Linked DNA regions of Salipiger abyssi. The protein of the gene in region 1 binds, or shares a complex with, the protein of each later gene. Links are inferred from orthologs where the notes say so. Each region holds a gene or a part of one and is shown on either strand. Other genes may lie near its edges.

Region 1 (7,376 bases):
AGGCGCAGCCGACGCTGTTGCTGCTCGACGATCCGACCCGGGGCATCGACATCCATGCGCGGCTCGAGATTCACCGCATCGTCCGGCATCTGGCGCAGGCGGGGCTTGTCGTGCTCGTCTATTCCAGCGACCCGGGCGAGATCATCGACCTGGCCGACCGCATCGGCGTGTTTGTCGATGGCAGGCTCGCCGGAGAGCTGAGCGGTGCCGAGATGACCGAGCACAACCTGCTCGTGATGATGAACTCCACCAAAGACGCCGGAGCCGTATCGGGCCCGGGTCTCCCCCGGAAACTGGAAGCAGAGGGACTGTCATGATTTTGGAACTGGTCGAGATCCGGACGAAACCGGGGTCAGAGAGCGTGTTTGCGGACGGGATGACGGCGGCATTGCCGCTGTTTCAGGCCGCGCCGGGCTGCCACGGGATCGAGGTCGTGCGCTCCAAGGAGAACCCGCAGACCTTCTTCTGCCTGGTGAAATGGGACAGCGTCGAGGACCACACCGAGAAGTTCCAGAAATCGCCGGCCTATGAGACGCTATTCGGGCTCATCGGAGAGGCAATCGACGGCGGTGTCGCCGCGTCGCATTGCGATTACGTAGTCTCTGAGGCAGGTATGCCCTAAAGTTTCTGCGTTTGCAGGGCCGGCTTCGTTCCGGCCCTGCGGTTATTGCGACTGGACCTGCGCCCGATGAACAGCCTGCCCCCCGACCGGAGCTTCGGTCACCTGATCCGCGATGTGAACCGCTATTTCCAGCGCGAGCTCGGCCGGCGGATCGCGCCTCTCGGGGTCTCTCTGGGGCAGTGGTACGCGCTGCGGGTGCTGTGGATTCAGGACGGCATCTCGCAGGCCGAGATCTCGCAGCGCGCGGGGGTGGCCGCGCCCAGCATCGTGGCGGCGCTGCGCAGCCTGGCAGAGCACGGCTATGTGGTGCGAGACCGGCATCCCACGGATCAGCGCAAGAACATCATCTTTCTGACCAAGGCGGGGCGGCAGCTCGAATCCATCTGTCTGGCACAGGCCATCGAGGTAAACGCCTTTTCGCTCGCGGGGTTGCCCGAGGAGGATGTGGAAACCTGCATGCGCGTCTTGCGTGCCGCCTGCGGGCGCTTTGTCGAGCAGGCCGAGGACGCCGGCGCCGCACCCGAGATCTGAAGGCTTTCCCGACCGGTTCGGCTTGGGGTCACCGAAACCGATCCGGCGAAGGTGGCGGATGGGCCTTCTGCGACTCTGAATGAATTTATTTGCCTAACGAACCTATCGCCCGCGGCCTGCTCGGTCAGCCGTCGGAATGTGCGCGACGGGTGGAATGGCCGCGTCGTTCCATGTCGGGCCGCCACGATGCAAGACGTCCTGAGCACAGCGGTGCGAGGGCAGGGGGCATGTGCCCGACCGATGCTTGACACGGGTTCTCTCTGCGAACATCTTCGTTAGGCTACGAAGCTTGCAGGATCTTCTGTCAATTGTGCCTCCGCCGAACCGGTGGCGCTTTGCGGGCGTCTCGGCGGATCCGCCGCCTGTCCTCTTCCCAACAACGGAGCTGCCGCCGCGACGATGCAAACGCTTCACCCCGATGAAAGTTTTGGTCATATCGTTCGCAACCTGAACAGGCTGCTGCAACGCGAGCTGGCGCTTCGGCTGGCGCGGCACGGTGTCAGCATCGGACAATGGTACGTGCTGCGGGTGCTCTGGCTTCAGGACGGGCTGGCACAGGCGGAGATCGCGCAGCGTGCGGGGATCGCCGCGCCGAGCGTCGCGGTCACCCTGCGCAGCCTTGCCGCCGAGCGGATGATTGTCCGCGAGGGCCATCCGACCGACCAGCGCAAGAACGTTGTCTATCTCACCAAAAAGGCCAGGCAGCTGGAGGCCCCCTGCCTCGCGGCGGCGGCCGAGGTGAACGCGGCGGCCTTGTCCGGAGTGGCCGGGCCGGAGATCGAACAATTGCTTGTCACACTCGGCGTCGCGCAGCGCAACCTGACGGGTGGCGACCGGGCGGATGCGGCAGAAGGTCCGCAGGAGCTGCGCCCGCCGCTGACGGGGCGGCCCTGACAGGCCCGTCATGGTCTCTGCGTGGTCCGGCCCCCTGCCCGGGGAGGTCGCGCGGTTGCCGGTGACGGAGGGGCGTGACGATCCGGGGGCAGTCGAGGAGGCGCTGACCGTCGAACCCAACAGAGTCCGCCATCGTCTCGCGCCATGCGCGGCAATTTCGACGAGACCGTCGTTACAACGGCATGAAGAGACGGCCACGCAAATCGGAGCTGTCACTCCAGTTGCTCGGATGACTTTCCGCCCGAAGAGGTCGATCAGCGCGCTGTGGCGTCAGGAGGGCGGCGTTTCCGCTTCGGGGAAGGCCACGCGGCACCGCTCCATATCCGCTTCGGCGGCTCGGCGCAGCTCGGGCAGGGCGCGCGCCAGTTCGGCGTCGCGGGCGCGCAGCGCCTCTGCGTCAACGGGGATCCGCCGTGTCACCGGCTGCGCGTCGCTCTCCCAGCAGGGGTAGAGCTGGCCGGTGCCGCCGGCGCACCAGCGAAAGCGGGTTCGTTCCTCGAATTTGGTCTCATAGGTGAAGCCCCGCGCCAGATCCTCGGCGATGCGCTCCCGCTCCTTCAGTGCCGCGCGCCAGGGGCCGGCGGCATCGCGCAGGCAGCGCTCTTGCGGTGTGGCGCAGGCGGCCAGCAGGAGAAGTGCCGTGAGAGGGATCGCGAGAATCGGGCGCATGCCTGTAATTTAGGCCGTAATGGCGCGCTGTCGATCCCTCAGCGCAGCCGTGCGGCGATGCGCATGGTCTGCGTGTCGATCTGCCACAGCCGTGCCGGGATCGCTGTGCCGGCGCGGGTTTCATAGGGCATGAGCTGCAACTGGCTGCCGGCGAGCCTGCCGCCGGTGCGGCTGCCATCGGCGAAGAGCATCACCACCGGCCCGTCGGCGAGCGCTCCCTCCTCGACGCGGCACAGGGCGCCGGGGTAGAGATGGGAGGAGGGGGCGGAGAGTTCCAGCATGGGCGCAGTCTGCTGTATTCCGCGCGGTGGCGAAAGACGGCGCTTTGGACGGATCGGGAGGACGACATGACGAAGTTCCACATGGCTGCGCTTGGCGCGGCGCTGATTTTGGGGTGTAGCAGCGCGGGGGCCGAAACGCCCGTGAACATCGCCCGCGACCTGCCCTCGGTCACGGTCGAGACGGAGCACGGCCCGGCGGAGATCTCGCGCATCCAGGATCCGGAGCACCGGCTGACCGGCGATTGGGCGCGCACCTCGCGCCCCTGTCCGGATTTCTGCATCCAGCCGATGCAGCCCGCTCCCGGCGTGACGACGATCGGCGAGCTGGAGCTGCTCGAGATGTTGCAGGATCCCGAGGCGCTGGTGATCGACAGCCGGACGTCCGACTGGTTCCGGCAGGGCACGATCCCCGGCGCGGTGAGCATCCCTTATACCTATATCATCGACGAGCTGGGCCGGCTCGGCTGCGAGGTGGATTTCGACGGCTGGGATTGTGCCGAGGCGAAGCCTGTTGCGCTCTTCTGCAACGGGCTCTGGTGCGGCCAGTCGCCGACCGCGATCCGCAACATGCTGGAGGCGGGCTATCCGGCGGAGCGGATTTACTACTATCGCGGCGGCATGCAGAGCTGGCGCCTGCTCGGGCTGACGGTGAGCGGTGGCGAGGATATGGCGGAGGAAGCGGAGGGGCTGTGCAACCCGTCCGACTACGCGGCGCTGGTCGGCCAGAACATCGCCGCGGTGACGCTGCCCGCTGGCGAGGAGATCCGCGTGCTGCGCGAAGGCCAGCCTGCGACGACGGATTTCAACCCCGCAAGGCTGAACATCGAGACGGATGAGGCGGGTATGGTGCTGCGGGTTTTCTGCGGCTGAGTAGGGTGGGCAATCTGCCCACCGCCGCCTCGTACTTAACCCGTCCTTTACCGCTTTCGCGTCATATCGGACGGATGCCGAATTACCGTCGATTGCAGATACCCGGGGCGTCGTATTTCTTCACCGTCGCGCTGGCGCGGCGGCCTTCGGCGTTATTGCTGGAATATGTCGACGATCTGCGCGGCGCCTATCTCGACACCATACGCGAGGCGCCGGTGTTCTGCGACGCGATGGTGATCCTGCCCGATCATCTGCACGCAGTCTGGACGCTGCCGCCTGGCGACAATGCCTTTCCCGAGCGCTGGCGCAAGATCAAGGCGCGGTTTTCGAGGCGGGTGGGTGCGGGGTGTGCCGGAACAGGGGCGGTGGGCAGAATTGCCCACCCTACGCGGGTCTCGTCCAGCAAGCGGGCCAAGCGCGAACGCGGAATCTGGCAGCGGCGCTATTGGGAGCACATGATCCGCGACGAGGCAGATTACCAAGCGCATGTGGCCTATTGCTGGGGCAATCCGGTGCGGCACGGGCTGGCGGCACGGCCCTCGGATTGGCCCTGGTCGTCGATCCATCGCGACATTCGCTTGGGGCGCGTCGATGCGGATTGGTCGGGTGGCTTGGGCGAAGGGATGTTCGGCGAGTAGGGTGGGCAATCTGCCCACCATTCGCTCTTCCGGCCCGGCGCAATGACGGTGGGCAGATTGCCCACCCTACCGCTTCCGCCGCTTCACATTCCCGCCGCGCTGGCCCGGGCGGCCCGCCGTGGAGCGGCCGGATGACTTGACCGCCGCGTCCGACGCCGCCTCGACCGCCGATTGGCGCGCCAGCGGGTCGTCGTGAACGGCAAGATCCACCGCCTCCAGCCGCTTGATCTCGTCGCGCAGCCGGGCGGCCTCCTCGAATTCCAGATTCTCGGCGGCCTTGCGCATATCCGTGCGCAGCCCCTCCAGAACCGTTTCCAGATTGGCGCCGGCGCGCTCCTTGTCGACCACCGCCGTCACCCGGTTCATGTCCACATCGCCCTGATAGAGCCCGGCGAGAATGTCCTCGACATTCTTCTTCACCGTCGCCGGTGTGATGCCGTGCTCCTCGTTATAGGCGATCTGCTTCACCCGACGCCGCTCGGTCTCGGCCAGGGCGCGCTCCATCGAGCCGGTGATGCGGTCGGCATACATGATGACGCGGCCCTCGGCATTCCGTGCCGCGCGCCCGATGGTCTGGATCAGCGAGGTCTCGGAGCGCAGGAAGCCCTCCTTGTCCGCGTCCAGAATGGCCACCAGCCCGCATTCGGGAATATCCAGCCCTTCGCGCAGCAGGTTGATGCCGATCAGCACGTCGAAGGCGCCGAGCCGCAGATCGCGCAGGATCTCGATCCGCTCGATCGTGTCGATATCGGAATGCATGTAGCGCACCTTGATGCCCTGTTCGTGCATATATTCCGTCAGATCCTCGGCCATGCGCTTGGTGAGCGTGGTGCAGAGCGTGCGGAAGCCGTCCGCCGTGACCTTGCGGACCTCGTCGAGCAGATCGTCCACCTGCATCTCGACGGGGCGGATCTCGACCTGCGGATCCAGCAGCCCGGTGGGACGGATCACCTGTTCGGTGAAGACGCCGCCGGCCTGCTCCAGCTCCCACGCCGCCGGGGTGGCCGAGACAAACACCGATTGCGGGCGCATCGCGTCCCATTCCTCGAATTTGAGCGGGCGGTTGTCCATGCAGGAGGGCAGCCGGAACCCGTGCTCGGCGAGCGTGAACTTGCGCCGGTAGTCGCCCCGGTACATGCCACCGATCTGCGGCACGGTGACGTGGCTTTCATCGGCAAAGACAATCGCATTGTCGGGGATGAATTCGAACAGCGTGGGCGGCGGCTCGCCCGGCGCACGGCCGGTGAGATAGCGCGAATAGTTCTCGATGCCGTTGCAGACGCCGGTGGCCTCCAGCATCTCGATATCGAAATTGGTGCGCTGCTCCAGCCGCTGCGCCTCCAGCAGCTTGCCCTCGCTCACAAGCTGGTCGAGCCGCTGGCGCAGCTCTTTCTTGATCTGCACCACCGCCTGATTCATCGTCGGTTTCGGCGTCACATAGTGCGAGTTGGCATAGACCCGGATGCGCTCGAAGCTGCCGGTTTTCTGGCCGGTGAGCGGGTCGAATTCCGTAATGGCCTCAAGCTCTTCCCCGAAAAAGCTCAGCTTCCACGCCCGGTCTTCGAGGTGGGCGGGCCAGATCTCCAGCGAATCCCCGCGCACCCGGAACGAGCCGCGCTGAAACGCCTGGTCGTTGCGCCGGTATTGCTGGGTCACCAGATCGGCCATCACCTTGCGCTGATCGTATTCGTTGCCGGCAATCAGATCCTGGGTCATCGCGCCGTAGGTCTCGACCGAGCCGATGCCGTAGATGCAGGAGACCGAGGCCACGATGATCACATCGTCGCGTTCGAGCAGCGCACGGGTGGCCGAGTGGCGCATCCGGTCGATCTGCTCGTTGATCTGGCTTTCCTTTTCTATGTAGGTGTCCGAGCGCGCCACATAGGCCTCGGGCTGGTAATAGTCGTAGTAGCTGACGAAATACTCCACCGCGTTGTCCGGGAAGAAGCCCTTGAACTCGCCGTATAGCTGCGCCGCCAGCGTCTTGTTGGGGGCGAGGATGATCGCCGGGCGCTGGGTTTCCTCGATCACCTTGGCCATGGTGAAGGTCTTGCCGGTGCCGGTGGCGCCCAGCAGCACCTGATTGCGCTCGCCGTCGCTCACGCCTGTCGACAGCTCGGCGATGGCGGTGGGCTGATCGCCCGCCGCCTGGAACTCTGTCTGCATGACAAAGCGCTTGCCACCTTCGAGCTTTTCGCGCTCGCGCACATCGGGAGCGGGGGCGTGCATCTCGGGGGCGGACTTGTCGGAATGGGCATAGGGCATGGGAGAGGTTCCTGGACCGGGCGCCTGACAGAATTGTTGCCATGGCGCCGAGATTCAAGGGGCCGTGACGCCGCGGCGATCTGCATGAAAAACGGGCAGACGTCCACCTGTCTCAGGAACCGCTCGTAACGCGTTAGGAATGTGCGACAATCGGCTTACCTTAGGTCATTTGTCGCTCATTCGGCCACGGAAGGAACGTGTTTTTCGATTGATTAAAGGCGCAGGCGATATTTACCTTTTGAGAGCAAGCAGTGGCACAGGCCCCGTTCGGAGCGCACAACCCACCCCTCGCTCCCCCGTGTCTCTTCGATGGAGCGTGCCCTGTTTGCGCCTGCCGGCGTCCAGGCCTCGCGAAATGCCGTCAAAATCGCGCAGATCCCTTGCCCTGATGGGCCAAATCCCCGATACCGTTCCATAATGTTCAGGAGGGATTCCATGCGCGCACGGATTTACCAGCCAGCCAGGACGGCAATGTCCTCGGGCCAGGGCAAGACGAAACACTGGATTCTCGACTTTGCGCCGAGCGAACCGCGCGAAGTGGATCCGCTGATGGGCTGGACCTCCTCCTCCGATACCCAGTCGCAGGTGCGCCTGAAATTCGACAGC
Region 2 (6,206 bases), 2.2 Mb from region 1 along the record:
TGCTGCCCAACGAGCAGATCCGCTATCTCGACCTGCCCGATCCCGGCGGCGATGACGCGACGCGCGGTGCGACTGTGCGCGCGGCGCTCGACGGGGCCACGCCCTACGCGGTGGACGAGCTGGTGATCGACTGGTCGCGGCGCGGCGACACGCTGCTCGCCGCCGCCGTCGCGCGCGAGACGCTGGAGGAGGCCGACGGGTTCATCCGCGCCCACGGGTTCGATCCGGTGAGCTTCACCGCAATGCCCGAGGCCGGCAGCTTCGAGGGTCCGGCGTTTTTCGGCGCCGCGCCGGGCTGGAGCGGCACGCCGCCCGAGCGGTTGTCGCAACCGATCCGGATCGTCGCCGCGCCCGAACCGGAGCCCGCCCCTAAGCCAGAGCCCGTCCCTGAACCCCAACCGGAGGCCCCCGCCGAACAGACGGCGCCGGATATCCCCGCGGCGGCGCTGGCACCGCTGCCGGAGCCGGCCCCCACAAAGGCCGAGGAGCCTCCCGCGCCGGCGGAGCCCGAGATCGCCAGGAGCGAAACGACATCTCCGACGCCCCCCAAGACGGAGGCAGCAAAGGAGGCGGAAAAGGCCGCGCCCGCCGAAACGCCGCCGTCAGCGGACGACGTTCCCAAAGCAGAGCCAAAGGACGAGACAGAGACCCCCGGCCCCGCCAGCTTCGGACAAGGGGTCTTCGGCCCCGGCGGCAATGCCCGCGCCGACACGATCCCCGCGCCGGAGAACGAGGCGCCCCGGCTGCGCGCCGCGCCCGCGCCCGGCAAGACCCCGCCGCTGCCCGGCGCCGGCGCTGCGGCCTCCGGCCCCGCGCCGAGCTTTACCAGCATCCGCGCCACCCGCGATCTGCCGCCCGCCGCCCCCGCGCCCTCGGTACAGCCGGCAGCGGAGCCCGGCACGGGCGCGGCGAAAGGCAAGGCCAAGCTCCGCGCCCGTGAGGCGGATGGTGCGGCGCCCGTGCCGCCCGCGCCTGTGCCGCCAGCGGCAACGCCTGCAAAGGAAAAGGACGGGCTCGGCAAGCGCGCGCGCGCCGCGCTGAGCGGCCCGGCACGCGGCAAGGCCAAACCCGCCGAAACGAAACAGCCGCAAGCCCCGAAGAAACCCCGCAAAGCCGCCAAAGCCGCGCCCGCACCTGCGGCGCCCCCCGCCCCCGCACCTGCCGCTAAGAGCGCCCCGCCGGGGCCGCGCCCGGACGCGGTGCAAACCGCCGCGCTGCGCCGCAGCCGCAACGACGATCCCGGCCCTGCGACCGCGATGACCGCCGCCGCGACCTTCGATCTGGAAGAAGAGCGCCGCCGCATGACGGTGTTCGGCGCCCGCAATGGCGAGCCGATTGGCGGCAAGCCGCGCTATCTCGGGCTCATGCTGACCGCCGTGCTGCTGCTCTTCCTCGCCGGGGTAGCCGCCTGGGCGTCGGTCTTCCTCGACGAGGGGCTGTCGCGCTTCTTCGGCGGGTCGGATGTCACCGAAACCGCCGCCGTCGCGCCCCAGCCCGACGCCACACCGGCGCCGGTCGCGGCACCGGCCCCGGAGGCCGAAGACGAAACGGCCTTGACCGCGATCGAGCCTGCGCCCGTGGCACCACCACCACCGCCGCCCGCCCCGACCCCGATCCCGCCCGAGGGCGCGCAGGCCCCCACGCCCGAAGAGGCCGAGGCGCGCTATGCCGCCACCGGGATCTGGCAGCGCGCGCCCACCGCGCCGCTGGAGCCGGCGCCGGATCAGCTCGAAGATCTCTATGTCGCCTCGGTCGATCCCAAGGTCGGCCAGTTCGACGCGGTGGCCCTTCCCGAAGCGCCCGCCGCCGGCGACGATCTGCCGCTCGATCCGCAGCGGCTGCCGCCCGGCCCGGATGTCCGCTTCGATCTCGACGATCAGGGGCTGGTGCGCGCCACGCCCGAGGGCGCGATCTCGCCCGACGGGGTGCGGGTCTTTGCCGGGCAACCGCCGCAGGTGCCGCCAGCGCGCAGCATAGCCGAGACGCCCGACCCACCGGCATCAGACGCGGAGGCCGCGCCGCAGGAGGCCTCGGATCCGGCGCTTCAGCAGTTGCAGGAGCGCCGCCCGCAGGCCCGCCCCGGCGATCTCGTGGAGCAGACCGAGCGCGCCAATCTCGGCGGCATCTCGATTGCCGAGCTTTCCCGCAAGCGCCCGGCCCTGCGCCCGCTCAGCGCGCAGGAACAGGCGAGCGCGCAGGCGGAGGCCCAGCAGGCCGAGGATACCGCCGATCAGGCCGAGGACAGCGCCGAGCCCGACACGCCGCCCGCCACAGAGCTCGCCATCGCGAATTCGCTGGCGCCGCAGCCCCGCCCCGGCGACATGGCCGGCATCGTCCGCCGCGCCGAGCGCGAGACGGTGCAGACCGCCTCCACCGCCCCGGTGCGCATGCAGCCCGGCCCGCGCGTGCCGCAGAACACCAATGTGGCCAAGGAAGCGACGGTGCGGAACCAGATCAACCTGCGCCAGATGAATCTGATCGGGGTGTTCGGCAAGGCGTCGAGCCGCCGCGCGCTGGTGCGGCTGTCGAACGGGCGGCTGCAAAACGTCAAGGTGGGCGACCGGCTGGACGGCGGGCGCGTCGCCGCCATCGGGGAGTCCGAGCTGCAACTCACCAAGAGCGGGCGCAACATCGTGTTGCGGATGCCCAGCGGCTAAACCGGGCGCGCCGCAAATTCCTTCAAAGGAATTTGCAACTCTTTTCGAAAAGAGTTGCCGTCGCTCAGAACGGCACGTCGTCCTCCGCATGCACGAAGCGCGCGACCACCTTCTTCACCCCGGATTTCTCGAAGGCGATCTCCAGCTTGTCGCCCTCGATCCCGGTGATCTCGCCATAACCGAATTTCTGGTGAAACACCCGCTGGCCCATCTCGAAGGCCGAGACCGCCTGAAGGTCGATCACCGTATTGCGGCTTTCGCGCGGCTGGCTCACCGGGCGCTGCGACGAGCGTTCCTGCAAGCGCTTCCAGCCCGGGGAATTGTAGACATTGGCCTCCGCCGCCCGCGTTTCCAGCCCCGATCCGCCGCCATAGGCCGCCGCTGCGCCGTAGCCGCCGCCATAGAGCCCCGGCGGCGTCAGCACCTCCACATGCGCCTCGGGCAGCTCGTCGATGAAACGCGACGGCAGCGCCGATTGCCACTGGCCGAACACCCGGCGGTTGCCGGCGAAGGAGATCGTGCAGAGCTCCTCGGCCCGGGTGATCCCGACATAGGCCAGCCGCCGCTCCTCCTCGAGCCCCTTCAGCCCGCTCTCGTCCATGCTGCGCTGCGACGGGAACAGCCCGTCCTCCCAGCCCGGCAGGAAGACGCAGGGGAATTCCAGCCCCTTGGCCGCGTGCAGCGTCATGATCGAGACCTTGGCGCCGGCCTCCTCGCTCTCATTGTCCATGATCAGCGCGACGTGTTCGAGGAACCCCTGAAGGTTCTCGAACTGCTCCAGCGCCTTGACCAGCTCCTTGAGGTTCTCCAGCCGGCCCGGCGCCTCGGGCGTCTTGTCGTTCTGCCACATCGCCGTGTAGCCGGATTCGTCGAGAATGACCTCGGCCAGCTCCATATGGCTGAGCTCCGGCGTGCCGCGCCGGGTCTCGCCCACCAAAAAGGCGGGCTCGTCGTCGATCACATCGGCGCTGTCTTCGGCCTCGCCCGGGCGCAGCACCGGCCCCAGCATGGTCTCGCGCCAGCGCGCCAGATTTTCGCAGAGCATCCGCAGCTGGCCGGCGCCCTTGCCCCGGAGCCGCTCCTCCTCCACCGCGATGCGGGCGCCCTCGATCAGCGACACGCCGAATTCCCGCGCCGTCGCCTGAATGGTCTGCTGCGCCTTGTCGCCAAGGCCGCGCTTGGGGGTGTTGACGATGCGCTCGAAGGCGAGATCGTCATCGGGCGAGACCACCAGCCGGAAATAGGCCATGGCGTCGCGGATCTCCATCCGCTCGTAAAAGCGCGGGCCGCCGATGACGCGATAGGGCAGACCGATGGTGAGGAACCGGTCCTCGAAGGCGCGCATCTGATGCGAGGCACGCACCAGAATGGCGATGTCGTCGAGCGAATATTGCCGCAGCCCGCGCGTACCCTTTTGCAGCGACTCGATCTCCTCGCCGATCCAGCGCGCCTCTTCCTCGCCGTCCCAGTGGCCGATGAGGCGGACCTTCTCGCCCTCCTCGGCCTGGGTCCAGAGCTCCTTGCCCAGCCGACCCTCATTGCCGCGGATCACGCCGGACGCGGCAGCGAGGATATGCGGGGTCGAGCGGTAATTCTGTTCCAGCCGCACCACATGGGCGCCGGGGAAATCCTTTTCAAAGCGCAGGATGTTGCCGACCTCGGCACCGCGCCAGCCATAGATCGACTGGTCGTCATCGCCGACGCAGCAGATGTTCTTGTGTCCCCCGGCCAGCAGCCGCAGCCAGAGATACTGCGCAACGTTGGTATCCTGATACTCGTCCACGAGGATGTAGCGGAACCAGCGCTGATACTGCGCCAGCACATCCGGATGCGCCTGAAAGATCGTCACCACATGCAGCAGCAGGTCGCCGAAATCGCAGGCATTGAGTTCGCGCAGACGGGCTTGGTACTGCTCGTAAAGCTCGGTGCCGCGATGGTTGAAGGCGCCAGCCTCGGAGGCGGGCACCTTGGAGGGCGTCCAGGCGCGGTTCTTCCAGTGGTCGATGAGCGAGGCAAGCTGCCGCGCCGGCCAGCGCTTTTCGTCGATATTGTTGAGCGAGAGCAGCTGTTTCAGCAGGCGGATCTGATCGTCGGTATCGAGAATGGTGAAATTGCTCTTGAGCCCGGCCAGCTCCGCATGGCGGCGCAGCAGCTTGACGCAGATCGCATGGAAGGTGCCGAGCCAGGGCATGCCCTCGATCTGCTGGCCGAGCATCCGCCCCACCCGCTCCTTCATCTCGCGCGCGGCCTTGTTGGTGAAGGTCACCGCGAGGATCTCGTTCGCGCGCGCATTGCCGCTCATCAGAAGATGCACGATCCGCGCGGTCAGCGCCTTGGTCTTGCCGGTGCCCGCGCCGGCCAGCATCAGCACCGGCCCGTCCATCTGCAACACCGCCTCGCGCTGCGCCGGATTCAGGTCGTCGAGATAGGGCGCGGGCCGTGCCGCCATGGCGCGGGCCGACAGCGACGCGCCTTCGAAGGCGTCCATGTCATCGAAACTGCTCATGGGGCGAAAATAGCGCGACGGCCCGGCGGTGGGAAGGGCCGTTCTGCATTTGTTCATAACTTCGCGCAGGCGGCAAAAACACGGGCGCACAGCAAAAACGAATCGTTTCATAGCGCCAATTGCAATAGTGCGGACAAATCACAACCTAAAGGGAATCGAATAAATTCAGATTCAATTTTAAGGGAATCGGCCGCTTAGTATTTGGAAGAAAACTATCACCCAAAAAAATTATCAGAACAAAATACGGCAAAACTGAGGCCAACGGTTAAATTACTGAGATATTAATGCGACAGAATTGAATCACCCGCGGTGCATTTGCCGCATTTTCTTTAGTGGGGGTAGATATGGAACTTACTGATACTGGTGATACTTTCAACGGCGACCAAACCGGCGAAGTCATTGATGGCCTGAACGGTGCAGATTCGATCGCAGGCAATGCCGGCAACGACACCATCAGCGGCGGCGGTGGCCGCGATCTGCTGCTTGGCGGACAAGGGCAGGACACCGTGCTTGGCGGTGGCGGTAGCGATACCATCTATGGCGGCGCAGATGACGATTTCATCTATGGGAACGCAGGCGCTGACTTTCTTTCCGGCGACCTGGGTGCCGACACACTGAAAGGCGGCGGCGGAAACGACACCTTCATGTTCAAGGCGGCGACCGCAGACGCGACAGACACCATCGTCGATTACAACGCCGGTGAAACCCTTCTCTTTGAGGGCTTCGCGGTCGACTCTGTCGACTTCAACACAGTAAATGGTGACGACCTGCTGATCACAATCGACGGTGTCGACGTGGTCATCATCGAGGATTTCGACATTCTCGATATTGGCAGCCTCAATTTTGAGTTTGCCTGATACTTGAATATAAGAGCCGGGCGCGCCTTTTTCGGGCGCCCGGCTTTCTCGCCGGAAAAAACGCCGGAAACCAGGCCGCCCGCCCGGGCGGCCTGCCTTTGCAAACCCCCTGCTGAATTCGGCTAACTTTGCAAAACCGCCCTTGCGCTGCAACGCGGCATGACGTTCACTCTGCGCCACGGTTAC

The links. The genes of interacting proteins can lie anywhere in the genome.
Region 2: the proteins of uvrB (region 1) and Ga0080574_RS06920 are in contact, whole or in part, in a crystal structure (PDB 7EGT), measured with the Thermus thermophilus proteins. The link is inferred for Salipiger abyssi from one-to-one orthologs. Residues at the interface, in WP_096411307.1 of Thermus thermophilus: Glu23, Leu25, Arg26, Asp27, Gly28, Glu29, Arg30, Phe31, Arg55, Glu326, Asp327, Phe328, Glu379, Ser382, Gln383, His398, Gly400, Arg401; in WP_096412145.1 of Thermus thermophilus: His654, Arg656, Phe657, Gln666, Asp668, Glu669, Lys680, Arg681, Leu682, Ser683, Lys685, Tyr686, Ala687.

The regions. Positions count from the first base shown.
Region 1 is NZ_CP015093.1:2,933,427-2,940,802, forward strand. Bases 4,172-7,144 are described here. They hold uvrB (excinuclease ABC subunit UvrB), read right to left. Parts: upstream 6,771-7,144; coding sequence 4,572-6,770; downstream 4,172-4,571. Other genes in these bases: Ga0080574_RS17850 (REP-associated tyrosine transposase), read left to right, coding at 4,172-4,505. In the rest of the region: Ga0080574_RS17810 (sugar ABC transporter ATP-binding protein), read left to right, coding at 1-317; Ga0080574_RS26270 (antibiotic biosynthesis monooxygenase family protein), read left to right, coding at 314-622; Ga0080574_RS17820 (MarR family winged helix-turn-helix transcriptional regulator), read left to right, coding at 689-1,153; Ga0080574_RS17825 (MarR family winged helix-turn-helix transcriptional regulator), read left to right, coding at 1,553-2,047; Ga0080574_RS17830 (excinuclease ABC subunit B), read right to left, coding at 2,318-2,716; Ga0080574_RS17835 (hypothetical protein), read right to left, coding at 2,755-2,997; Ga0080574_RS17840 (I78 family peptidase inhibitor), read left to right, coding at 3,064-3,867; more of Ga0080574_RS17850, read left to right, coding at 3,942-4,171; Ga0080574_RS17860 (ETC complex I subunit), read left to right, coding at 7,206-7,376. UniProt on the Escherichia coli protein: The UvrABC repair system catalyzes the recognition and processing of DNA lesions. A damage recognition complex composed of 2 UvrA and 2 UvrB subunits scans DNA for abnormalities.
Region 2 is NZ_CP015093.1:693,353-699,558, forward strand. Bases 2,443-5,501 are described here. They hold Ga0080574_RS06920 (ATP-dependent helicase), read right to left. Parts: upstream 5,164-5,501; coding sequence 2,722-5,163; downstream 2,443-2,721. Other genes in these bases: Ga0080574_RS06915 (hypothetical protein), read left to right, coding at 2,443-2,657. Outside these bases: more of Ga0080574_RS06915, read left to right, coding at 1-2,442; Ga0080574_RS06925 (calcium-binding protein), read left to right, coding at 5,508-6,020. UniProt on the Escherichia coli protein: A helicase with DNA-dependent ATPase activity. Unwinds DNA duplexes with 3'-5' polarity. Translocates on single-stranded DNA with 3'-5' polarity. Initiates unwinding more efficiently from a nicked substrate than double-stranded DNA.